One region of the Arthrobacter sp. P1_D12 genome, then DNA from elsewhere that is predicted to be linked to it. Evidence: predicted binding sites of a transcription regulator. Region 1 holds the regulator's gene; the other holds the start of a gene.
What was found. Region 1 encodes HrcA, which represses chaperone genes, less so after heat shock. Its sites were predicted from a motif close to TTNGCACTCGNNNNNNNCGAGTGCNAA; they were not measured.
Positions count from the first base shown of each region.

Region 1 (13,774 bases):
GCTCTGCCGCCAGGATGTTCACGGCAAACCGACCCGCCGCACGCAGCAGCGGCCAGGTGCTCGATGTCCGTGCGGGGCTGAAAGTGACCAGGGCCGGCTCCAGGGACAGGGAGGCGAAGGACTGGCAAGTGAAACCGGCCGGCCCGTGCTGGGTTGCTGCGGTGATCACCGTCAGTCCGGTGGCGAAGTGTCCGAGAATGTGGCGGAGTGCCTTCGGGCTGAGGTCAGAATGTTCCGTCATGGCGGGTCCTTTCGAGCGCTGGTAGCCCCAATCAACCACCGCAGACGCGGGTTCCCAAGCCCGGCTGCAACGCACAGTCGCGCAACGACACAACGCGTCACGGACCCGTTGCATGACGTAAGAATTCGGCACCAGGAGTTCGCCGGCCATGGCCGTTAGGCTCGGTTGATGGCAAACCAGGAAAATTTGATGGACGTCAGATCCGCGTACGACACAGTCGCCGAGACCTATTCAGCGGTGATCCCGGATACCAGTTTCGAGGCCCCGCTGGATATGGCCATGATGGACCACTTCATCGCCCACATGCGCGGCACGGCGGACCGGACGGTGATCGACGTCGGATGCGGTGCCGGACGCATGACCAGTTACCTCGGCCACGCGGGGCTGAACGTCAGCGGTGTGGACCTGTCGCCCGAAATGGTCCGGATCGCGCAACAACTGCATCCCGGGCTCTTGTTCGAGCTGGGAGAGCTGACGGACCTGCCCCAGGCCGACGCGGCTGCGGACGGTGTCCTCGCCTGGTACTCGATCATCCACTCTCCCCCGACGGCTCTGCCGGCGATCGCGCGCGAGTTCTGGAGGGCGCTCCGCCCTGGCGGTTCGGCGCTCGTCGCCTTCCACGCCGGCAGCGGCCACCGCACGATTGACCGTGCCTACGGACACGACGTCCAGCTCCGGGCGGAACTGCACGCACCCGAGGAGGTGGCGCTCCGGTTCACCGAACAAGGCTTTGAGATGCGCGCCCAGCTGGTGCGTTCACCGAGGGCCAAGGAAAACCATCCACAGGCCGCCATCCTCGTCGACAAACCCTTCGTGTCTTCAACACTTAGTCCTTCATAGGGGAAGTTAACGTGCTCGCAGGGCCGAACCAGCGGTGAACTGCTCTTCCCGGGCGTAGTCGAGATAGTGTTTGAGGGACGGATCGCCGGTTCCCGGCATGGCTCCCGCCGCTGCCGCCTTCACCAGCCAGTCCACCTGATGCGGGATGGTCTGAGCGTATGTCCCCACAGGTTCATAGCCGAGGTCGAGGGAGGCCCTGGTGCTCAGTACCAGCGGAGGCCGGAAATCCCACGGATGGTCACCGAGGCCCGCGGGTGCGCTGTCATCCAGAAGCACTTCTTCCCAGTGGTGGCCCAGGTAGCGGGCAATTGCTGCGGCGATCTGCCGGGCATTCGGCGCATCTGGATCGGCGCTGTTGAGGATCCGTGCCACGGGCACGGCGGCAACCCGTTCCACGAGGGCCGCCGTGTTCACCGCTGCCGTCGTGTGGTCTGCGCCCTGCCCCGCATGGGCCAGGAACACGGCCGGGCGCCGGTCGAGCACCCGTTTGACGAACATCCATTCCCGGGGCAGGGCGGCGCCCTCACCATGAACCTTGGACGCCCGGATCACCGTCACGGGATGGCCGCTGTCCAGGAGGGTGTTCTCTGCGGCCACCTTGTTGGCGCCATAGCCTTCCCGGGATTGGTAGTCCCCGGTTCCCGGCCGCATGGTCGGATTGTTCTCAAGGATCGGCGCATCAAAGCGTGGCGCTACATCGGAATTGACGTGGTTGCCGGCGGCGTCAACGTACACAGCCTTGCTCGAAAGCATGACGGCCGAGGTCACCGCGGCCAGGTGCGGCAGGAGTTGCCGGGCGTCGGCGTCGGTGTAGCACACCGCGTCCACGAGGAGATCGGCACCACCGGCCATCACCCCGGCCAGTGCGGCGTCGTCACGACGTTCGGCGGCGATAAATCGGGCACCGGCGGCAGCCAGGTCAGCCGGCATCTTGGTCCGGTCCCGGCCCGTCACGTCCACAGCCCAGCCGGCACGGATCAGCCGCCACGCAATCGCGCGGCCGAGAACGCCAGTGCCTCCAAGGATCACAGCCCGTTTCATTTGTCCGACTCTAATGGACGGGTGCCTTTGCGGGCGCACCGCCAAAGTAAGGTACTTCCTCAGTCGACGTTCAGCGTGACACCTGCCCGGCTAAATGTCGGAGCGGACCATCCGTATTTCAGGTAGTTCCTCCCATTCGGGTGAAAGCAACTTACGCGTCCCATCAGGCTGAAAACCGTTCTTGGCGTAAAAGGCCTGAGCGCGCACATTGGCCTCAAGGACCCACAGGTAGGCGGGTAAATCGCCGAGGGCGGCCTTCAACAGGGCGACACCGAGCCCAGTGCCATGAGTGCGCCTCAGCGTGTAAATGGAGTAAAGCTCAAGTTCGCCAGGCAGGTCATCGTCACGCCCCGTACCGGCGTCGGCAAATCCAACTATTTCATTACTCTCGTCCACGGCGATGATTCGCGGCTGGGCGCTGTCCAGATACGGTCGGCGTTTTTCCACGCGCACCGGCATGCTGGCACGGCGGGCATCGAAGAACGCCGGGGACAAAAGGTGCCCGTAGCATTCCTCATGGGCCAGGGTGTGCATCCTGACAACGGCATCAGCGTCCTCGACCGCGGCCTGGCGGATCTGATATTCCATCGTCCCAGCCTAACTTTGACTTGAGAGCTTGCCAGGGTCATTTTGCAGCCGGCCCGCAGAACGCTGCACCGGTAAGGAAGCGACGCCGTCACCAGCCGCCGCGCGTCGGCGTATGTCCCTTTCGGGCATCGTCGGGCATTGCCATTTCGGCCCGCAGGCCCAGGAGCCGGATCGGACGGTCCGCTTCGATTCCGGCTGCGAGGTCCAGCGCCTGCGCGAGGATTTCGTCCCGGTCGAATGTCTCGGGAAGCTTCCTCGCGTGGGTCTTGGTGACGAACGGCGCGTACCGGACCTTGAGGGTCAGCCCAACCACGGGCCGACCTTCGGCCACAACATCCTCCAGGACGCGCGCTGTCAACTCCCTCACGGCGTCGTCGACCTGGGCGGGTTCGGTCAGGTCGCGCTGGAAGGTGGTCTCCCGGCTATGCCCTCGGGCAACCCACGGAGTGTCGTCCACAACACTGGCACCGTCCCCGCGTCCGAGCTCCGCGTACCAAGGTCCCATCCTGGGGCCGAACTCCGGGACCAGGTCACGGGGGTCGGACGCGGCTAGCTCGGCCACTGTGTTGATGCCGAGTTTGGCCAGCCTGCCCGACACCCTGGTTCCGACGCCCCAGAGCTCCTTGGTGGGCCGACGGCCCATGACGTCGAGCCAGTTCCCGGCAGTGAGACGGAAGACGCCGGCCGGCTTGCCGAAACCGGTGGCGACCTTGGCCCGGACCAGGGTGTCGCCGATGCCCACGCTGCAGTGCAGCTGCGTTCGCTCCAGGACAGCGGCCTGCAGCTGCCGGGCGTAGGCTTCCGGATTCTCCGTCTCGGTGCCTACAAAAGCTTCATCCCACCCGAGGACCTGCACGGTGGCGCCGGGCTGCGCGCGCAGGGTAGCCATGACCGTTTCAGACGCCGCGAGGTAAGCCTCCTGATCGACGGGCAGGATCACAGCTTCGGGCACTTTCCGGGCAGCAATGCGTAAGGGCATTCCGGAACCCACGCCGAACGCCCTCGCTTCGTAGGATGCGGTCGACACCACGGCGCGTTCCGTGGGGTCGCCCCGACCGCCGACAATGATCGGCTTGCCAGCAAGCTCCGGCCGCCGGAGCACTTCGACCGCCGCGATGAACTGGTCGAGATCGACGTGCAGCACCCATGGGATTCCGCTCACGCCACCAGTCTGCCCTAAACATCCCTTACAAGCACCGGCCCTCCACCAAGCCTGGCCGGACTCGCCGTCGTCAACGTGCCCTCCCATGCCCGTCGCTGCTGCGCACCGAAGTGCTTGGAGACCGGGTGCGGACAGCGTTGGGCGCAAAGGCCGACGATCTGGAAAAGTGTCGAACTCCTGGCCCTGACGCCCTACGCTGGCCTCCCAGCAGCGGCGAGGAAACGGCTCCGCCTCCGCGATGGCATGCCAATGCACTGATACGCCTGGTGCTGCGTCCCCTCGCCCGGACCACGTCAGCGCAAGGAACCACAAGCGGACGCCATTAGGTATCAACTTTGTATCGGCCTCATATCGTTCCCGTTGCAGTTCCGGCGCCAGGGCCCAAACCCGGCTTCCGCGCCGCGCCCGTGTGCCATGCTGGAATCCGGCTGTCCCGGCATCGCCGGGCCGGCCTCCGGCCGGTGAGGGATCGGGCGGCTGTCAGCGGCCGGCGACGGCAACAAACGGATCATCACCGCGGGACGCGGGGCTTAAGACGAAGGGACAGCGGCATCAGGAAGCGTGGAGTTCAGCAGCCATCGGTGGGGCGCGTCCGCCGCGTCGCGCTGGCGTTGGCGCTGCCTGCCGTGCTCGTCCTGTCCGGCTGCGTGGCGACGCCGCAGAGCGGCATCACAAATTCCAGCAGTCCATCAGAGCTCATTCCCGCCCCGGCGTCGGGCGTCCCCACCACGAGCGCACCGCTCGAGACTGCCCAGACGTCGAACAAGGCTCCGGTGTATTGGATCGGCCGGGCCAATGACAACGCGTTTCTCTACCGCGAGTTCCGCGACGTTCCGGATCAGGACAATCCCGTCACCCGCGCCCTTCGGGTCATGATGTCGCAGAAGCCCTTGGACCCGGATTTTTTCACGCCCTGGCAAAATCCGAAGAAGCTGGCGACGTCGATTTCCGGCAAGAACGTCATCACGGTGGATGTCTCCGCTGATGCCTTCAACAGCAACGTGGATGCGGCCATGGCCGAGCGCGCCATCCAGCAGCTCGTCTACACGGCGACAGCTGCCGCGGCCAGCGCCGGCCTCATCGATGCCGGACAGCAGGTCCAGGTGGTTGTGCTGGTGGACGGGCACACCGACTACGTCGCGTTCAACCATGTCCGGCTGGGCGAGCCGACGTCCCGCAGCGCCGGGATGGTGGCACCTGTGTGGATCATTGATCCGCAGGAGGGCACGTCCGTGGCCGACGGTTCGGTCAAGATCAGTGGCCGCAGCACCGTCCAGGGCGGGAAGCTCCGCTGGGCGATCCTCAAGGTTGACGGCGACGGCGACAACGCCAAGACCGCGTATCTCAACGGCAGCGCCACCGCCTCGGCCGATGCAGCCCGGCCCGGGTTGTTCACCTTGTCCGTGAACCTCGGCCCGGGCAATTACGAGGTCCGGGTGTCCCAGGTGGACGCATCCGACAGCGCCAAGGAAGTATTCCAGGACACCCGCGGGTTTACGGTCAAATAGCCGTCACCTCAACAAGGCATCACGTCACCTGCGGCGCCGGCTGCCGCAGGTCACCAGCGGCCGAGGATATCGCTGGCCAGCACAGTGGCGGCGGGCCCGGCCGTGGACGAACGCAGCACATGGTGCCCCAAAAGGGCCGTAACTGCGCCGGCGTCGCAAAGCCGGGTCACCTCCCGCGGACTGATCCCGCCCTCCGGACCCACGATCAGCAGGACCTCACGGGATCCGGCATCGTCTGCCACAACCTCGCCGGGCCCAACACTTTCCAGCCAGGCCTCGAGTACCTGCCGCAGCGGGCGCACAGCGTCCTCGTGCAGGATGACGGCGAGGTCTGCCGCCGCTACGACCGTCTGCAGCCCGGCGCCGTCGACGGCGGCCCGGACCTCGGGAATCCATGCCCGGCGCGCCTGCTTGGCAGCTGCCGTCACCACCGACTGCCACTTGGCATGTGCCTTCGCGGCCCGCTCAGCCTTCCACCGCACAATGGACCGCTCGGCCTGCCAGGGAATGACGGCGTCGATGCCCAACTCGGTCGCGGTCTCGGCCGCCAGTTCATCGCGGTCGCCCTTGGCGAGGGCCTGGACCAGGACCAGCCGTGTTCCGGGCCGTGGTTCCTCAGCCAGGCCCACGCATTCGACGGTCAGCTCCCCGGCAGCGACGGCTGTCACGGTGCCGGTCAGGCGCTTGCCGGCGCCGTCCGCGATGTCGACGGCTTCGCCGACGCCGATCCGTTTGACGGTGACGGCGTGGCGGGCCTCGGTGCCCCCGAGGACGAAGGCCGAGCCGGGGACCTGCTGGTCCAGGGCGCCTGGGGCGGTGAAGAAGACCGGGTTACTCACCGCTACAGGTTACCGAGCCGGTCCCGCAGTTTGGCGAAGACGCCGCCGCTGGCCGCGAGCTTTCCTTCCGTGAGGTGCTCACCGCGGTGCTTGGCCAGCTGGCGGAGAAGTTCCTCCTGGACGTGATCGAGCTTGACCGGCGTTTCCACCTGCAGGTGCACCTTCAGATCACCGCGGCCGTGGCCGCGCAGGTGCGTGACGCCGAGACCGCGAAGGGTGATGATCTCGCCGGACTGGGTGCCGGCCTTGACGTCGATCTCCTGCTGTCCGTCGAAGGTGTCGAGGGATATTTCGGTGCCGAGGGCGGCCGCCGTCATGGGAATGTTGAGGCTCGCGTGGAGGTCATCGCCCTCACGCACGTAAGTGGCGTCGTTGTTGACCCTGATCTCCACGTACAGGTCCCCGGCGGGGCCGCCGGCGGGGCCGGCCTCGCCCTGGCCGGACAGCTGGATGCGGGTGCCGGTGGCCACACCGGCCGGGACCTTGACGGTGAGGGAGCGGCGGCTGCGGATCCGGCCCTGGCCGCTGCATTCGTTGCACGGGTCCTTAATGACGGTGCCGAAGCCCTCGCAAGACCCGCAGGGGGCGGACGTCATGACCTGGCCCAGGATGGACCGCACGGCGCGCTGGACCTGACCGCTGCCGCCACAGATGTCGCAGCGGACCGGGTGGGTGCCTTCCCGGCAGCAGGACCCCTCGCAGGTGGGGCAGATGACGGCCGTGTCGACCTCGAGCTTTTTGTTCACGCCGAACACCGCATCGCGGAGGTCGATCCGGACGCTGATCAGCGCGTCCTGGCCGCGGCGGACCCGGGACGACGGGCCGCCCTGGCCGCCACCGGCGCCGAAGAAGGTCTCGAAGATGTCCTGGAAGGCGAAGCCCTGGCCCGAGTAGCTGCCGCCGCCGAACCCGTTGTCGGTACCGTTCTCGTTGCCCGTGGTGTCATAGACCCGGCGCTTCTGCGGATCGGAGAGGACCTCGTAGGCGTGCGTGACGGCCTTGAACCTGTCCGAGGCGTCCTCCCCGGGGTTCACGTCCGGGTGCAGGGTCCGGGCCAGTTTCCGGTAGGCCTTCTTGATCTCCTCCCCCGATGCGTCGCGGGAGACTCCAAGAACGTCGTAGTGGCTGCTCAAAGTGTGTATCTCTTCCTTGTTGTACTGCCTGTGGGCACTGCCTGTGGGGCAAGAAGTCGTATTCGGTCCCGGGCCTGTCAGGGGCCCAGGATCCTCGAAAGGTAGCGGGCCACCGCTCGGACGGCCGCCATGGTGGTGGGATAGTCCATCCGGGTGGGCCCAAGCACTCCGACCTTGGCCGTGGCGTCCGGCCCGTATGCAGTGGCCACGACCGAGGCCTCGGCGAGACCGTCGTAGGGGTTTTCCCGACCGATGCTGACGGTCACGCCGCGCGGGTCTTCGGCCATTTCGCTGAGCAGGCGGAGCATGACCACCTGTTCCTCGAGGGCCTCCAGCACGGGGCCGATGCTGAGCGGGAAGTCCACATTGGAGCGGGCCAGGTTGGCGGTGCCGGCCATGACCATGCGCTCTTCACGGCTGCTCGTGGCCAGGGCCTCGAGGCCGCGGGCCAGCGCCTGGGCTGCTCCGCGCCGCGCGGGCGGGCCGCCGGCAACGACGGCGGGCAGCAGCTGCGGCATCAGGCTCAGCGGTGTACCGGACAGGCTGGCCAGAAAGCTCGTCCGCAATTCCGCCAGCGCGTCGTCGGGAATGTCCTGCCCGACGTCGATCACGCGCTGCTCCACCTTGCCGGTGTCAGCGATCAGGACCGCCAGCACTTTCCGGGGCGCCAGCAGCACGAACTCGATGTGCCGCACCCGGGCGCGGCTGCGCAGCGGATACTGCACGACGGCGACCTGGTTGGTCAGGTGCGAGAGGAGCCTCACGGTCCGGTCAAGGATGTCGTCGAGGTCCTCGGATCCTTCCAGCAGCGCCTGGATGGCCCGGCGCTCGGCCGGCGACAACGGCTTCACCGCCGAGATCTGGTCGACGAACAGCCGGTAGCCCTTGTCAGTGGGGATCCGGCCGGCGCTCGTATGCGGTGCCGTGATCAGACCCTCGTCTTCCAGCGCCGCCATGTCATTTCGGATCGTGGCGCTCGAGACGCCGAGATGGTGCCGTTCAACGAGCGCTTTGGAACCAACGGGCTCACGCGAATGGACGTAGTCCTCCACGATGGCGCGCAGCACTTCGAGTTTGCGCGGTTCGCTCACGCTCCACCTCCTGTCGACTGTCCCGCAGCCGGTGCCACTCCCCTCGTCCGTCCGGGTCCACAAGTGGTGCACGGACGGCCCGACACAGGACAAGGGTTAGCACTCGACATGCCTAAGTGCTAACCAGTCTAATATGAGTCGCCGCGTTGTTAGCATTGGATTCGCTCCAGGCGTGGCCCGCGGGAACGCGATTCCCGTCACGCCGGCGCCGAGACCGTGGCAGCCGCTGCCGTTGCCGCGTCGTCGCGGTCCGGTTCCGGCCCCCGGAGAGTTCCACCGACCGCCCGTACATTCCGAGTGCAAAGTTAGCGTGTAGAGATGTCGTACCAGAACTGGGGACCCCAGGACCTGTCCGCCCCCGCCAAGACCCAGTTGCCGGAAGTCCCGGTGGAACGCGGGATGGTCCTCGAGGAGGTCCAGTCCGGTTGGGTGGGCGCCGTAACCCGGGTGGAGAAGTCCGGCGGCATGCACGTGGTGGCCCTGGAGGACCGGCGGGGCAAGTCGCGGTCCTTCCGTCTCGGCTTCGGCTTCCTCTTGGACGGCCAGCCCATCCGCCTGATGCCGCCGGCCCCGAAGAAGACGGCACCGGCCGCCGGGGCCGGCCGTACGGCGTCGGGCTCGGTGCGGGTGGCGGGGCAGCGCGCACAGGTGGCCAAGGCCAGCCGCATCTGGGTGGAAGGAAAGCACGACGCCGAGCTGGTGGAGAAAGTGTGGGGCGATGACCTCCGGGTGGAGGGCATCGTCGTCGAGCCCCTGCACGGCATTGACGACCTCGCGGCCGCCGTGGCGGACTTCGGCCCGGGCCCTGGCCGGCGCCTCGGCGTACTCGTAGACCACCTCGTGTCCGACTCCAAGGAGTCGCGGATCGCCGACGCCGTCATGGCCTCACCGGGCGCCGCCGGCAACGTCCTGATTGTGGGGCACCCCTACGTTGACGTGTGGCAGGCCATCCGGCCCGCGGTCCTGGGGATCGAGCAGTGGCCCGTGATCCCCCGCGGCACGGACTGGAAGACCGGGATCCTGATGGCTTTCGGCTGGCCCCACTCCACAAAGGAGGACATCGGCCTCGGCTGGCAGAAACTCCTGGGGGCTGTCCGCAGCTACGCTGATCTGGAGGCGTCGCTGCTTGGCCGCGTGGAAGAGGTCATTGACTTCCTCACCGTGCCCTAGTCCGCCGCGGCGGCCGCCCGTGATCTCCATTTCCGGGCCCGAGCAAGTATTCTTGAAACGGCGGCCGCGCTTCCGGTGCGGTCCCGGCTATTTCAGGCACAACCCAGGCAGCAACGCATCACCGCAATCCGAAGGGCTACACCGTGGCAGATAACGCACGCGAACACACGGGCAATCAGGCTGGCCATGGCCAGCCCCCGTACCATGGCGTTCCGGCAAACGCGCTGCCGCTGACGGCCAGCGAGGACCGCCAGTGGGCCACGCTCGCGCACTTCGGCGGCATCCTGGGCTGCGTGCCGTCGTTGCTGATCTACCTCATCTTCAAGGACCGCGGCCCGTTCACCGCACAGGAATCCAAGGAAGCCCTCAATTTCACGCTGCCGCCGACCCTAGCCGCAGTGCTGGCCAATCTGCTGGTCTTCATCCCGGTAGTGGGCAACCTCTTCGCCGTACTCGCCACAGTGATCTGGATCGCCGTGACGTGCTTCTCGGTGGCGGCAGGCATCCACGTCAACCGCGGCCAGCCGCACCGCTACGAGTTCAACCTGCGCTGGATCAAATAGCCGGCCTGCCCGGACCAAGCAAGAGAGCCGGCCGCCGCCCTTCAGGGGCAGCGGCCGGCTCTGTTTTGTGCGGCAGGGTGTGTTGTGGCCGCTGATGCGGCAGCCAACTATTGGAGGCTTTGCCGGGCAGACTAGTCCGGCAGGATCCTGCGGACGACGGCGTCGGCCAGCAGCCGGCCCTTAAGCGTGAGAATGAGCCGGCCTTTGAAAGCCGCCGCGGGGTCCACGAGGCCGTCCGCGATCAGCCCCGCGACAGCGTGCCTGCCGGTGTCCCCCAGGCCGCCGAGGCTTGGGATGTCGAGTCCGGAATTGAGCCGGGCCTCGAGCATGACCCGTTCCACGTTTCGGGTTTCGGAGTCCAGCGTTTCGCGTCCGGCGGCGGGTGAGGCGCCGGCGCCGAGGCGGTTGGCGTAGGCGGTGGGGTGCTTGACGTTCCACCAGCGGACGCCGCCCACATGCGAGTGTGCCCCGGGCCCGATGCCCCACCAGTCGTCCCCGCGCCAGTAGGCGAGGTTGTGCCGGCAGGCCTGTTCGGGGGTGCGGGACCAGTTGCTGACCTCGTACCAGTTGAGCCCGGCGGCGGAAATCAGTTCGTCGGCGAGTTCGTATTTGGCGGCGTGGTCGTCGTCGTCGATTTCCGGCACTTCGCCACGGCGGATCTGCGCGGCAAGCTTGGTGCCGTCTTCAACGATCAGGGCATAGGCGCTGATGTGGTCGGGGGCGTAGGACAGTGCGGTCTCGAGCGAGTAGCGCCAGTCCTCCAGCGACTCCCCCGGCGTCCCGTATATGAGGTCGAGGCTGACCGAGAGCCCGGCACTACGCGCCCACTGCACCACCTCGGGCACCCGGCTGGGCGTGTGGGTGCGGTCCAGGACCTTCAGGACGTGCGGCACGGCCGACTGCATGCCGAAGGAGACGCGGGTGAACCCGGCGTCGGCCAGCAGCTGCAGGGATGCGGGCGTGACGGAATCGGGGTTCGCCTCGGTGGTCACCTCGGCGCCGGGCTGCAGTCCCCAGGCGTCGATCGCGGCTGTGAGGATGCGCGCCAGGTCCTCCGCCGGCAGCAGCGTGGGGGTGCCGCCGCCGAAGAAGACCGTGCTGAGGGGACGGTCGGGCAGGCCGCTGCCCCTCAGGGCCGCGGCGGCGAACTCCACCTCCGCGATCGCGGTGGCGGCGTAGGCGCCCTGGGAGGCACCGCCGCCCAGCTCGGTGGCGGTGTAGGTGTTGAAATCGCAGTACCCGCAACGGACGGCGCAGAACGGGATGTGCACGTACAGCCCGAAAGCGCGCTGATCGGCGCCCTCACCGGCCTGGGCGGGCAGCAGCCCGTCCACCGGCGCCGGGTCGCCGAGGGGAAGAACGCTAGGCACGGGCCCGGCCTGCCGATACTGCAGCAACAGTCATTACCTGCACCGTTACTTCTTGGCCTTGTCCTTGGACTCGTCCGTTGTCAGCGCGGCGATGAAAGCCTCCTGCGGCACTTCGACGCGGCCCACCATCTTCATGCGCTTCTTGCCTTCCTTCTGCTTTTCCAGCAGCTTGCGCTTTCGGGTGATGTCACCGCCGTAGCACTTGGCGAGGACGTCCTTGCGGATGGCGCGGATGCTTTCGCGGGCGATGATCCGGGAGCCGATGGCGGCCTGGATGGGCACCTCGAACTGCTGGCGCGGGATGAGTTCGCGCAGCTTGCCGGTCATCATCACGCCGTAGGCGTAGGCCTTGTCGCGGTGGGTGATGGCGGAGAACGCATCAACCTGTTCGCCCTGGAGCATGATGTCCACCTTGACCAGGTCGGCCACCTGCTCGCCGTCGGCCTTCCAGTCCAGTGACCCGTAGCCGCGGGTCTTGGATTTGAGGATATCGAAGAAATCGAAGACGATTTCGGCCAGCGGCAGGCGGTAGCGGATTTCCACCCGGTCCTCGGAGAGGTAGTCCATGCCGCCCATGACGCCGCGCCGGCTTTGGCACAGCTCCATGATGGCGCCGACAAACTCGTTCGGCGCAAGGATGGTGGCGGACACCATCGGCTCACGGACCTCAGCGATCTTGCCGGTGGGGTATTCGCTGGGGTTGGTGACGTGGACGACCTTCTTGTCCTCCAGCGTGACCTCGTATTCCACGTTGGGCGCAGTGGAAATGAGGTCCAGGTTGTATTCGCGTTCGAGCCGCTCGCGGGTGATTTCCAGGTGCAGCAGGCCCAGGAATCCCACGCGGAAGCCGAAGCCCAGCGCGGCGGACGTTTCGGGCTCGTACACCAGTGCGGCGTCGTTGAGCATCAGTTTCTCCAGCGCATCGCGGAGCACCGGATAGTCCGTGCCATCGAGCGGATACAGGCCGGAGAAAACCATGGGCTTCGCGTCCGCATAGCCTGGGAGGGACTCGGTGGCCGGCTTGGCCAGGTTGGTGACGGTGTCGCCCACCTTGGACAGGCGGACGTCCTTCACACCGGTGATGAGGTAGCCGACCTCGCCGACGCCAAGGCCCTTGGAGGGGGTGGGTTCCGGGGAGCTCACACCAATCTCAAGGAGCTCGTGCGTGGCACGGGTGGACATCATCTGGATGCGTTCACGCGGGTGCAGCATGCCGTCGACGACGCGGACGTAGGTGACCACACCGCGGTAGGTGTCGTAGACCGAGTCGAAGATCATGGCCCGGGCGGGGGCGTTCGGATCGCCCACCGGTGCCGGCAGGTCGCGGACGATCTTGTCCAGCAGGACCTCGACGCCCATGCCGGTCTTGCCGGAGACGCGGAGCACGTCGTCGGGGTCGCCGCCGATCAGGTTGGCGAGTTCCGCCGCGTATTTCTCGGGCTGGGCTGCCGGGAGGTCGATCTTGTTCAGGACCGGGATGATGGTGAGGTTATTTTCCATCGCCAGGTAGAGGTTGGCGAGGGTCTGGGCCTCGATGCCCTGGGCCGCGTCCACCAGCAGGATCGCGCCTTCGCAGGCCGCGAGCGAGCGGGAGACCTCGTACGTGAAGTCGACGTGCCCGGGGGTGTCGATCATGTTCAGCGCGTAGCTGGTGCCGTCGAGTTCCCAGGGCATGCGGACGGCCTGGGATTTGATGGTGATGCCGCGTTCGCGCTCAATGTCCATGCGGTCCAGGTACTGGGCCTTCATGTCACGGGACTGGACAACACCGGTGAACTGGAGCATCCGGTCGGCCAGTGTGGATTTGCCGTGGTCAATGTGCGCAATGATGCAGAAGTTCCGGATGATGGCCGGATCTGTTGCGGCGGGCACCGGGGCGGTGCGGGCCATGGGAGACACGCAGGGTCCTTACTGTTGGCATTACTGTTGGCTTTTCCACGGCTCGGTGCGGATGCTCGTATGCCATCCTGCGACGTGGCGCAATTCTGTCCCTATAGTCTCCCACGTCCGGGCCAGTGGCAGTGCATCCCTGCGTTGCGTTGCGCGCTGCCCTGGGTCCGGTGGACTCTCGGCGGCATTCCGCCCGCCGATCTGGCCTCGGTTCGGCTGCGGTTGGCCCCCCGGCTCTGGCTGCGTGCTGCGCCGTTCCCGGGACCGCCGGCGCCTGGCCGCCCGCCGACTGCCGGCCACCCTCTGCCCCACCTCTCCCTCCCTGTTTCCCTGCCCCT
Region 1 covers NZ_JBFUAR010000014.1:116,942-130,715, forward strand. The annotation lists gene AC1DZV_RS12225 (flavin reductase family protein) at 1-241, opposite strand, end outside; gene AC1DZV_RS12230 (class I SAM-dependent DNA methyltransferase) at 431-1,081, shown strand; gene AC1DZV_RS12235 (NAD-dependent epimerase/dehydratase family protein) at 1,088-2,122, opposite strand; gene AC1DZV_RS12240 (N-acetyltransferase family protein) at 2,213-2,710, opposite strand; gene AC1DZV_RS12245 (DNA polymerase IV) at 2,799-3,872, opposite strand; gene AC1DZV_RS12250 (GerMN domain-containing protein) at 4,454-5,380, shown strand; gene AC1DZV_RS12255 (16S rRNA (uracil(1498)-N(3))-methyltransferase) at 5,431-6,219, opposite strand; gene dnaJ (molecular chaperone DnaJ) at 6,222-7,352, opposite strand; gene hrcA (heat-inducible transcriptional repressor HrcA) at 7,430-8,443, opposite strand; gene AC1DZV_RS12270 (DUF3097 domain-containing protein) at 8,762-9,613, shown strand; gene AC1DZV_RS12275 (DUF4870 domain-containing protein) at 9,757-10,176, shown strand; gene hemW (radical SAM family heme chaperone HemW) at 10,308-11,546, opposite strand; gene lepA (translation elongation factor 4) at 11,592-13,445, opposite strand.

Region 2 (9,991 bases), on a different contig from region 1:
GGTTCAGCCCCAACTGCACGCCGTAGGCTGTCAGGGCCGCTTTGGACCCCGGGGCGCGGCTGCGCCAGACCAGCCACGCCGCGACGGCCATGGCGGCGTACAGGACCGTCCAGACGGGCCCGAAGACCCAGTTCGGCGGGGACCACGGGGCCTTGTCCGCGGTGGCGTACCAGCCGTTGACGTGGTTGGCCGTGGCTAGGCCGCCCAAGGCCGCAACGAGCGCCGACGCGCCGAGGAACAGCAGCAGCGCGACCACCTGGGAGAAGCCGCCGCCCGCGCCGCTTCCGACGCCCTTGGAGTGGCCGCCGGGCGCCCCGGGACGGTCTTCCAGCGGTTGTTGCTGAGCGTGCATGAGACCAGCGTAACCGCCTGACCCGGACCGGCGGCAGGGTGCGGACCGATAGACTTGGGGCTGCATGTCCGCATGCCGCCGAAGCTCGTACCGCAATGATTGGATACCGCACCCTTGCGAGAATTCACTGCCCGTTTTGCCTCTGCCGAAGAGATTGCCAACTGGGATGCCCACGTCACCGCGAACCCCAACGGCGGCAATCTCCTGCAATCGGAAGCCTTCGCCGAGGTCAAACAGCACTTTGGCTGGAAGCCCTTGCACCTGGTGTACGAGTCGGCCGATTACACGAGCTACAACCTGGTCCTTGAGAAGTCCTTTCCGGTCCTCGGCAAGCTCTGGTACCTGATCAAGGGACCCGACGTGGCGTCGGTCGAGGACATCCCCGGGATCGTCGCGGCGAACGCGGACTTCGTCAAAAGGGCCAAGCTGGGCGTCTTCGCGATCAAGATCGAACCGGATGTTGTCCTGTCCGACGACGCCGCGCGGATCCTTGAGGGGGCCGGCCTGGTCAAGACCCACAACCTGCAGCCGAACGACTCCACGGCGCTGCTCGATATTGCGCCCGAGGAAAACCAGCTGCTGCGCAACCTGCACTCCCGGGGCCGCAACGCCGTGCGCCGCGCCATCCGTGAGGGCGTGGAAGTCCACAACGTCGAGCCCACGGAAGAGAACTTCCGGGCCATGTATGCCCTGATGACCACCACGGTGGAAGCCAAGTCCCAGGTCCGGGTGCGCGAGTACGAGTACTACCGCCAGTTCTGGACCAACTTCCTGGCCCGGGACCAGGGCAGGCTGCTCTTCGTGTACGAAAACGGGGTGCCCTCGGTGGGCGCGTTCGTGATCAACTACGGCCGCAAGGGAACGTACAAGGACGGCGGCTCCCTGCAGAAGCGTGGCCAGTACGGTGACTCGCACCTCGTGCAGTGGACCGCGATCAACCAGGTCAAGGACCTCGGCTGCACCGAATACGACTTCTGCGGCACGCCCCCGAGCGACAAGCTCAAGGACACGTCGAACCCGTTCCATGGGCTGGGGCTCTTCAAGACCAGCTTCAGCAAGACCGTGACCGACTTCGTCGGCTGCTATGACCAGGTCCTGAGCCCGCTGAAGTACAAGGCATGGATGACGGCGGGGGAGCGCGTCGCACGCCAGGTCTACACCCGGCGCACGGGCCAGCAGTTTTACTAACCGAGCCAAAGACAATCAAGGTCAGCCAAGGACAATGAGGAGGCCGGAATGAACAACGGAACCGACGGCCACCGCAGGCCACCCACGGACGACCTGCCCCGGACCCAGCCAATGTCGGCCATGCAGGTGCGCCAGAACGCCGCCGCCAAGAGGATGCTGCGCCGCCTGGTCCAGGGCGAAAACCCGCCCACCGCGCCGATGAGCATCGTCGACCGGCTCGCCGGCAGCCCCTACGCCAACCCGATGATCCAGGTTGGCGGGGTGGACGCCGCAGCCCGCAAGACCATCGACTTCGCCCTGAAGCTGGCCGAATCCATGTTCCGGTACGGCGCCGGCGCCCTCGAGGTCGAGACCAGCATCATCGCCATCACCGCCGCGCTTGGCCTCAAGAACATCGAGGTGGACATCACCAACCAGTCGGTGGCCATCAACTACGCACCCAAGGACCAGACGCCCATCTCACTGCTGCGCGTGGTGCGGTCCTGGACCAACAACTACGCGGGCCTCTCGCAAGTGCACCAGCTGGTGACGGACATCGTGGCCGGCGGTGTCGGCCGCGAGGAAGCCGTGCGCCGGCTTGAGGACATCACCCGCAGCGCGAAGCCGTTCCCGCGGTGGATGGTCGCGGTGGCCTTCGGCGTGTTCTCTGCCGTTTTCGTCGGTGTCCTGGGCGGCGGACTGGGCGCCTCGATCGTCGCGTTCCTCTCCAACCTTCTGGTCAGCCTGCTGGCCCGCCAGCTGGGCCGCTGGCGTACGCCGGACTTCTTCATCACTGCCTCGTGTTCGTTCCTGGTGACCATCATCGCCCTGCTGCTGTGGCGCTTCGGCAGCCCGCTGGGAGTGCAGATTGCCCCCGAAATCGTGGTGGTCGGCGGGATCCTGCTGCTCCTGCCGACGGGACGCCTGGTGTCCTCGGTACAGGATGCGATCAACGGCTTCCCCGTCACGGCGGCCGGCCGGTTCCTGTCCACCATGCTGACGTTCGGGGCGCTGGTCGCCGGCATCGCCGTCGGGTTCGTCGTGGGGGACATGACCGGCATGGATCCCATAGACGTCACCAAAACATTCCCGCCCAAGTATGACTTATGGGTGATCGTCATCCTGATCGCCATCGCGGTGCTGATGATCGGCATCACGGAACAAACCAGCTGGAAGCTGCTGCTGCCGACGGCGGCCGTGGGGGTGGTGGGCTACCTGGTTCTCATCGGCGGCGACGCCCTGGGCATCGGCTCCCGCTTCGCCCCGGCCCTTGCTGCCGTGGTGATCGGCCTGCTGGCCCGCGTCGTGGCCCTCCGGATGGGCGCCCCACAGTTGGTGGTGGCCGTTCCCGCCGCCCTGATTCTGCTCCCCGGGCTCACTATATTCCGGTCGATGTATGTATTGACCATCGAGGAATCGGAGATTCTCATGGGCGCCGGCGGCATGCTCAACGCCGGGGCCATCGTGCTCGGTGTTGCTGCCGGCATCGTGCTCGGCGACACCCTGGCGCGGCCCCTGACGCGGAGCCTGGCGAGCAACGAACGGCGCAGGGCCCGCCGCCGCTAGATCTTACGAGGAATGGCCGCCCGGTTCCCCGAAGGCGCCGGGTTTCCCCACTTTTGCCGGGACGCGACGGCGTGTCCCGGCGTCGTGGCGGCAAAGGTGGGGAAACTCCGCAACGCCAAATCTCGCTCTGTCAGATCTTGCGCCGTCAGATCTTGCGCCGTCAGATCTTGCCTATCGGCAGCTTCTTCTCCGCCTGGAAGTCGTCCTCCACCCGGCCCTTGGCCCAGTAGCCCGAGAGGGACACCTGGGCCCGCTCCAGCCCGCGCTGCACGTAGAACACGTCCCGGAGGCCCTTCATGTAGCCCCGCTCGCCGTGGGCAAAGACCTGCACCCGGCCCTCGGGCCACTCGGCATCGCGCACCGCCGTGACCAGCAGTTCGCTCTCACCGGCGGGGGCGCCGCCGCGCAGCAGCCAGCGCAGTTCGACGCCGGCCGGCCCGGCGATGGCCTGGACGTCGGCGTCGCTGTCCACTTCGAGCAGGGCGAGGCCGCGGGCATCCTCCGGCAGGGATTCGATCGCGGCGCCGATGGCCGGCAACGCTGATTCATCGCCGGTAAACAGGTACCAGTCCGCGGCCGGATCCGGGTTGTACCCGCCGCCGGGGCCGGTGAAAGTCAGGCGATCGCCGGGCTGGGCCGAAGCCGCCCAGGGGCCGGCGAGCCCCTCGTCGCCGTGGATCACAAAGTCAATGGCCAGTTCCTGCGCCGCCGGGTCCACCCAGCGGACCGTGTAGGTCCGGGTGTGCGGCCACTGACTGCGCGGCATGGTTTCCCGGATGGCCCACAAATCCAGCGGATCCGGGTATTCGACGCCGGGTTGCGGAAAGACGATCTTGACGTACCGGTCCACATAGTCGTTGTTGACGAACCCGGCGAAGCCAGGGCCCCCGGCGATGATCCGGACCATGTGCGGGGAGAGCTGTTCCCTGCGCAGGACCCTCAGATCGGTCTGGGGGCGCGAGTTCCGGGTGGCGGTGGTGGCTGCGGGGACGGATGTCATGCAGCTAAGCCTAACCATGAACCCCCGGCGGGAGCTTTGCGCGTAGGCCTGTTACGGCAACGGCGGAAGCTCCCAGTCGACCGTCCCGTTGCCTTGTTCCAGCAGCAGGGCGTTGGCCCGGCTGAACGGCCGGGACCCGAAGAAGCCGCGCGAGGCCGATAGCGGGCTGGGGTGGGCGCTGGCGATCACGGCGGCGGACCCCAGCAGCGGCCGCACGGACTCGGCATCCTTCCCCCACAGGATCGCCACCAGGGGGGCATGGCCCGCACCGGAAACGGAGGAGCGGCCGGCGACGGCCCGGATGGCCGCCGCCGTCACAGCCTCCCAGCCCTTGTTCCGGTGCGAGCCCGCCGCGCCGGCACGGACGCTGAGCACCCTGTTGAGCAGCAGTACGCCTTGGTCCGCCCAGTGGCTGAGGTCTCCGTGGACGCGCGGGGGGAAGCCGAGATCGGCCTGAAGTTCCTTGTAGATGTTTGCCAGGCTGCGGGGGATCGGCCGGGTGGCGCCGTCCACGGCGAAGGACAACCCCACGGCGTGCCCCGGCGTCGGATACGGGTCCTGGCCCACCACCAGCACGCGGACGCCGGCCAGGGGCTGCCGGAAAGCCCGCAGCAGGTTTGCCGGCGAGGGCAGTACGCCGTGCCCGGCGGCCACTTCGCCCGCGACAAAGGCGAGGGCTTCGCGCAACTGCGCGTCCACCGGCGCCAGCGGCTCCGCCCAGTCAGGAGCAACCAGCGCGTCCAGCGGCCGGCGCGCCAGGTCCTCGAAACTGAGGGCGTCCGCGGCTGCGGGCTCCAGCTCGAACAGCGCGTCGGGTTCACTGGCGGGGTCAAACTCGGTATCAAACACAGCACCCATTCTTCCCCAGCTGCGCCCCGTTTCTGCGCCCGCCCGAATGACAACCCTGTCATTCGGCCGTAGCATGGGGACTGACTTTTTACCGGATCCAGCCAGGTCTTTCGGAATCAACCAGGAGTGTGTCGTGGCCGAAACAGCGCAGGAGCACGTGCTCGCGGGGGATTCCGCCGTCTTCCCAACCGCCGGCACGGGCCTGGACGGGGTGTCCGCGGAGTCTGCGCTGAGCGCCCGCGACCAGCAGATGCTGTCCTTGGAGCGGCAATGGTGGAAGTACGCCGGGGCCAAGGAACAGGCCATCCGCGAGCTGTTCGATCTGTCCGCCACGCACTACTATCAGATCCTCAATGCCCTCATCGATACCGAGGATGCGCTGGCCCACGATCCCATGCTGGTCAAGAGATTGCGTAGACTACGTACATCACGCCAACGTGCCCGCACTGCCCGTCGTCTGGGAACAGATTCGTAAAGTCGCGTCACGAGCAGCCGGATCTGCACGTCCTGTTGCGTCCGTTCCGGCCTTGGGCACCCCGTATGAAATCAGCAAGGACGTCGTTTTACCATGACCAAATACGCTCGGGATGAATTTGATCGGGTCCCGGAGACCTCTACCCGGCAGGGAGTCCACCGGGCCGTCGCGGCATCGCGGCGGCGGAGCCTGGCGCCGATCCTGGCAGCCGGCTGCGTAGCCCTGGCCATCGGCCTGGTGGCCTTCCTGATCCTGCCGAAGCTCGGCTTCTCCGCAGGCCAGGCCGCGGCCGTGACCGCCGGTGGCAGCGCGTCCGCATCTGCCAGCAGCACCCCGTCCGCCACGAGCACCGTGAGCCCCAGTCCCACGCCGACGAGCCCGGACCCGGCCGGCACGGACGCCGCCGCCGCGCCGGCGGCTTCGCCGTCAGCTACGCCGAGCGCCACAGCCGCCGCTGTCGACAAGACGCAGCCGGTGACGATCTACAACGCGACCACCACCGCCGGCCTCGCCACCCGCGTCGGCGGCACCGTCACCTCCGACGGCTGGGTCCTGGGCGAGACAGGCAACTGGGGCGGTGTCCCGCAACAGACGTCGGTGATCTTCTACAGCGGCGTCGAGCAGAAGGACAATGCGGAGGCACTCGGAGCCCTCCTCGGCGTCGACACCCTCGTCGACTCTGCCGAGTTCAACAGGCCCCTTGTCGTCGTGCTCGGCCCCGGCTACCAGTAGCCAATCCGGTTACGCCTCAATAACTATTAGGCGGCGGCCCTGCCCGCCGCCGCCGTTCCTGGGGGACGCTGTGGGTACAGTATCTGCGGATTTCTCTTCGCAGTCCGCGGCGCACATCGAGGTGGGCCGCACGCAAGCTAGCTGAAAGTGTGGACACAATGGCACTGGGAACCGTCAAATGGTTCAACGCCGAAAAGGGCTACGGCTTCATCACCGTGGACGGGTCCGAGAACGACGTCTTCGTGCACTGGTCCGCGATCGTCGGGGAAGGCTACCGCGCCCTGGACGAGGGCCAGCGGGTGGAACTGGAAGTCGGCGAGGGCGAAAAGGGCCCGCAGGCCGAAAGCGTCCGGCCCGCCTAGTGGTACTGGCTGCCGTCACGAACGCCCCAAGGAACGCGGCCGGGCGCCGCGGAGGACATTTGCCGTTGGGCCGCGCCCTGGCGGCGGGCACAGTAGCGGCCCTGGCCCTGACGGGCTGCCTGGGCCCCGCGGGCAGTGCCCGCGTGGCCAGCGCGGACGCCAGCGGTGACGGCACCCTGCGCATCGGCCTGATCCTGGACAACACGGGCAAGCAGAACTTCCTCAACGCCTCCGAGCTCGCGGCGGCCAAACTTGCCGTCAAGGAGATCAACGCTGCTGGCGGCCACAAAGGCAAACCGGTGGAGCTGCTGCCGGAAACCATCAGCACGGACACCGCCGCCCAGGCGAAAGCGCTGGTTGCCGCCAAGGCCGACGTCGTGATCGGCCCGACCGATTCCAGCCGTGCCCCGGCCGCCATCGACGTGCTGGCCAACGCCAAAGTAGCCGTGATCTCCCCGGCCAACACCGCCGCCGCGCTCAGCAACTACAAGAGCGGCGGCTACTATTTCCGCACCTCGGCCGCCGACATCGCCCAAGCATCCGTCCTCGCCAAACTGGTCAAAGACGGCGGCGCCAGGACCTTGGCGGTGCTGCATGAGGAAGGCGACTACGGCAAAGACGTCGCCGCCGCCGTCGGCGGCGCGGCGAAACAGTCCGGACTGGAAGTCGTGGCGGACGCGGAGTTCACCCCCGACCAGGCGCAACAGGCTGCCGCCGCCGCCAAAGCCGCCAACCCCGACGCCGTCATCCTGGTCTCGCGCGACGGCGCACAGGGCGCCATCGCCGAGCTGAACAATGTCGGCCTCGCCGGCAAGAAGCTGGTCCTCAGCGACGGAGCAGTCAGCAAGTACGGTTCTGGCCTGGGCGCCCGGGCGCTCGAGGGTGCACGCGGGATCCTGCCCGGCGTGTTTCCCTCCGCCGCCTTCCAGGCGGACCTCGTGGCCGTTGATCCCGGGCTGAAGGACATGGTGTTCGCCGCCGAGACGTACGACGCCGTCGTCCTGGCCGCCGTCGCCGCGGCCGCCGCAGAGGACGACGCCGGGACCTCCATCGCAGCGTCCCTCGTCGCGGTCTCCGGCGGAACCCCCGCAGCAGGCGGAACCGGGGCCGGCGGCAGCCAGGCGCCCAGCGAGTCATGCACGAGCTACAAGGACTGCGTCGGCGTCCTCCGGGCAGGCCAGCGGCCCGACTACGACGGCCAGTCCGGACGGATCAACTTTGATGCCCACGGCGACATTACCGAAGCGAACTATATGGTTTCGACTTACGGCGAGGACAACCTGCCCACGGTGGACGGCACGGAAACCGCGAGCAGCAGCGGTAGCTGATCGCTCGTAGCGTATTGTGCCCGCGTGGCGGCCGGTTCCGGCCGGCCACTGCTTGCACTCTCCCCGGGGGAGTGCTAATTATTGATTTAGCACTCCAGCGCACTGACTGCTAACACGACGCCCGGTCCGCCCGGCCGCGAAGTGGGGCAGCCGGTCCAGGAGCTAAAGAAACACCTTGCTGGGGTGAGATCCCGGACCCGGCGGCATACAGAGGCCGCGGGGTAGGGATCGTCCGTCGCGGGCACCACAGCGAAGGTTCATTCTTAACGACTGTCCCGAAAGGACTACTGCCGTTATGGCCAAGATCATTGCATTTGATGAAGAGGCACGCCGCGGTCTTGAGCGGGGCCTGAACATCCTCGCCGACGCCGTCAAGGTCACCCTCGGCCCGCGGGGACGCAACGTCGTCCTCGAAAAGAAGTGGGGCGCCCCCACGATCACCAACGATGGTGTTTCCATCGCCAAGGAGATCGAGCTGGACGATCCCTACGAAAAGATCGGCGCCGAGCTGGTCAAGGAAGTTGCCAAGAAGACGGATGACGTCGCAGGCGACGGCACCACCACGGCAACCGTGCTGGCACAGGCCCTCGTCAAGGAAGGCCTGCGCAACGTCGCGGCCGGCGCTGACCCGCTGTCCCTCAAGCGCGGCATCGAGAAGGCTGTTGACGCGGTCACCGTCGAGCTCCTGGCCTCCGCCAAGGAAATCGAGACCAAGGAAGAGATCGCCGCCACCGCGTCAATCTCCGCCGGCGACAACGAGATCGGCGCCCTGATCGCCGAAGCCCTCGACAAGGTCGGCAAGGAAGGCGTCATCACCGTCGAGGAGTCGAACACGTTCGGCCTCGAGCTGGAGCTGACCGAAGGCATGCGCTTCGACAAGGGCTACATCTCCGCCTACTTCGTCACCGACGCCGAGCGCCAGGAAACGGTCCTTGAGGATCCGTACATCCTGATCGTCAACTCCAAGATCTCCAACGTCAAGGAACTGGTTGCTGTCCTGGAAAAGGTCATGCAGTCCAACAAGCCGCTGCTGATCATTGCCGAAGACATCGAGGGCGAGGCCCTGGCCACCCTGATCGTCAACAAGATCCGCGGCACCTTCAAGTCCGTCGCCGTCAAGGCTCCGGGCTTCGGCGACCGCCGCAAGGCGCAGCTGGCCGACATCGCCATCCTCACCGGTGGCCAGGTCATCTCCGAGGAAGTCGGCCTCAAGCTTGAGACCGCCGGACTCGAACTCCTTGGCAAGGCCCGCAAGGTTGTTGTCACCAAGGACGAGACCACCATCGTCGAGGGTGCAGGCGACGCCGACCAGATCGCCGGCCGCGTGTCCCAGATCCGCGCCGAGATCGAGAACTCCGATTCCGACTACGACCGCGAGAAGCTGCAGGAGCGCCTGGCCAAGCTGGCCGGCGGCGTTGCAGTCATCAAGGCCGGCGCCGCAACCGAGGTCGAGCTCAAGGAACGCAAGCACCGCATTGAGGACGCCGTCCGCAACGCCAAGGCTGCTGTCGAAGAGGGCATCGTCGCCGGCGGTGGCGTTGCCCTGATCCAGGCCGGTGCCAAGGCATTCGCGAACCTGCAGCTCTCCGGTGACGAAGCAACGGGCGCGAACATCGTCCGCGTTGCCATCGACGCCCCGCTGAAGCAGATCGCCTTCAACGCCGGCCTCGAGCCTGGCGTCGTCGTGGACAAGGTCCGCGGCCTGCCCGCAGGCCACGGCCTCAACGCCGCCACCGGCGAGTACGTCGACCTGCTGGCCGCCGGCATCAACGACCCGGTCAAGGTAACCCGCTCTGCCCTGCAGAACGCGGCTTCCATCGCCGGCCTCTTCCTCACCACCGAGGCCGTTGTAGCCGACAAGCCCGAGAAGGGTGGCGCCCCGATGGGCGGCGGCGACGACATGGGCGGCATGGGCGGCATGGGCGGTTTCTAACCACCCGCGCCAGCCATCACCGGCTGTTCGACGACGGCGGTCCCACCTTCGGGTGGGGCCGCCGTCGCCGGTTAAACGCTGTCCCTGTCCAAGGGAGCGTCGGTGGGCGTCGGCGGGTTCTGGCAGGATAGGTCAGTGACGATTACAGCAGCGGCCGACGGTTCGGCCTTAGGAAATCCTGGCCCGGCCGGCTGGGCCTGGTACGTGAACGACGACTGCTGGCGGGC
Region 2 covers NZ_JBFUAR010000017.1:60,419-70,409, reverse strand. The annotation lists gene AC1DZV_RS14105 (TspO/MBR family protein) at 1-352, opposite strand, end outside; gene AC1DZV_RS14100 (lipid II:glycine glycyltransferase FemX) at 467-1,540, shown strand; gene AC1DZV_RS14095 (threonine/serine exporter family protein) at 1,589-3,085, shown strand; gene AC1DZV_RS14090 (siderophore-interacting protein) at 3,246-4,085, opposite strand; gene AC1DZV_RS14085 (uracil-DNA glycosylase) at 4,137-4,943, opposite strand; gene AC1DZV_RS14080 (DUF3263 domain-containing protein) at 5,068-5,409, shown strand; gene AC1DZV_RS14075 (LytR C-terminal domain-containing protein) at 5,503-6,141, shown strand; gene AC1DZV_RS14070 (cold-shock protein) at 6,300-6,503, shown strand; gene AC1DZV_RS14065 (ABC transporter substrate-binding protein) at 6,563-7,831, shown strand; gene groL (chaperonin GroEL) at 8,127-9,764, shown strand; gene AC1DZV_RS14055 (RNase H family protein) at 9,900-9,991, shown strand, end outside.
Region 2: a site for HrcA is predicted at 7,918-7,944, ahead of groL (chaperonin GroEL). Genes of this name have one in related genera too.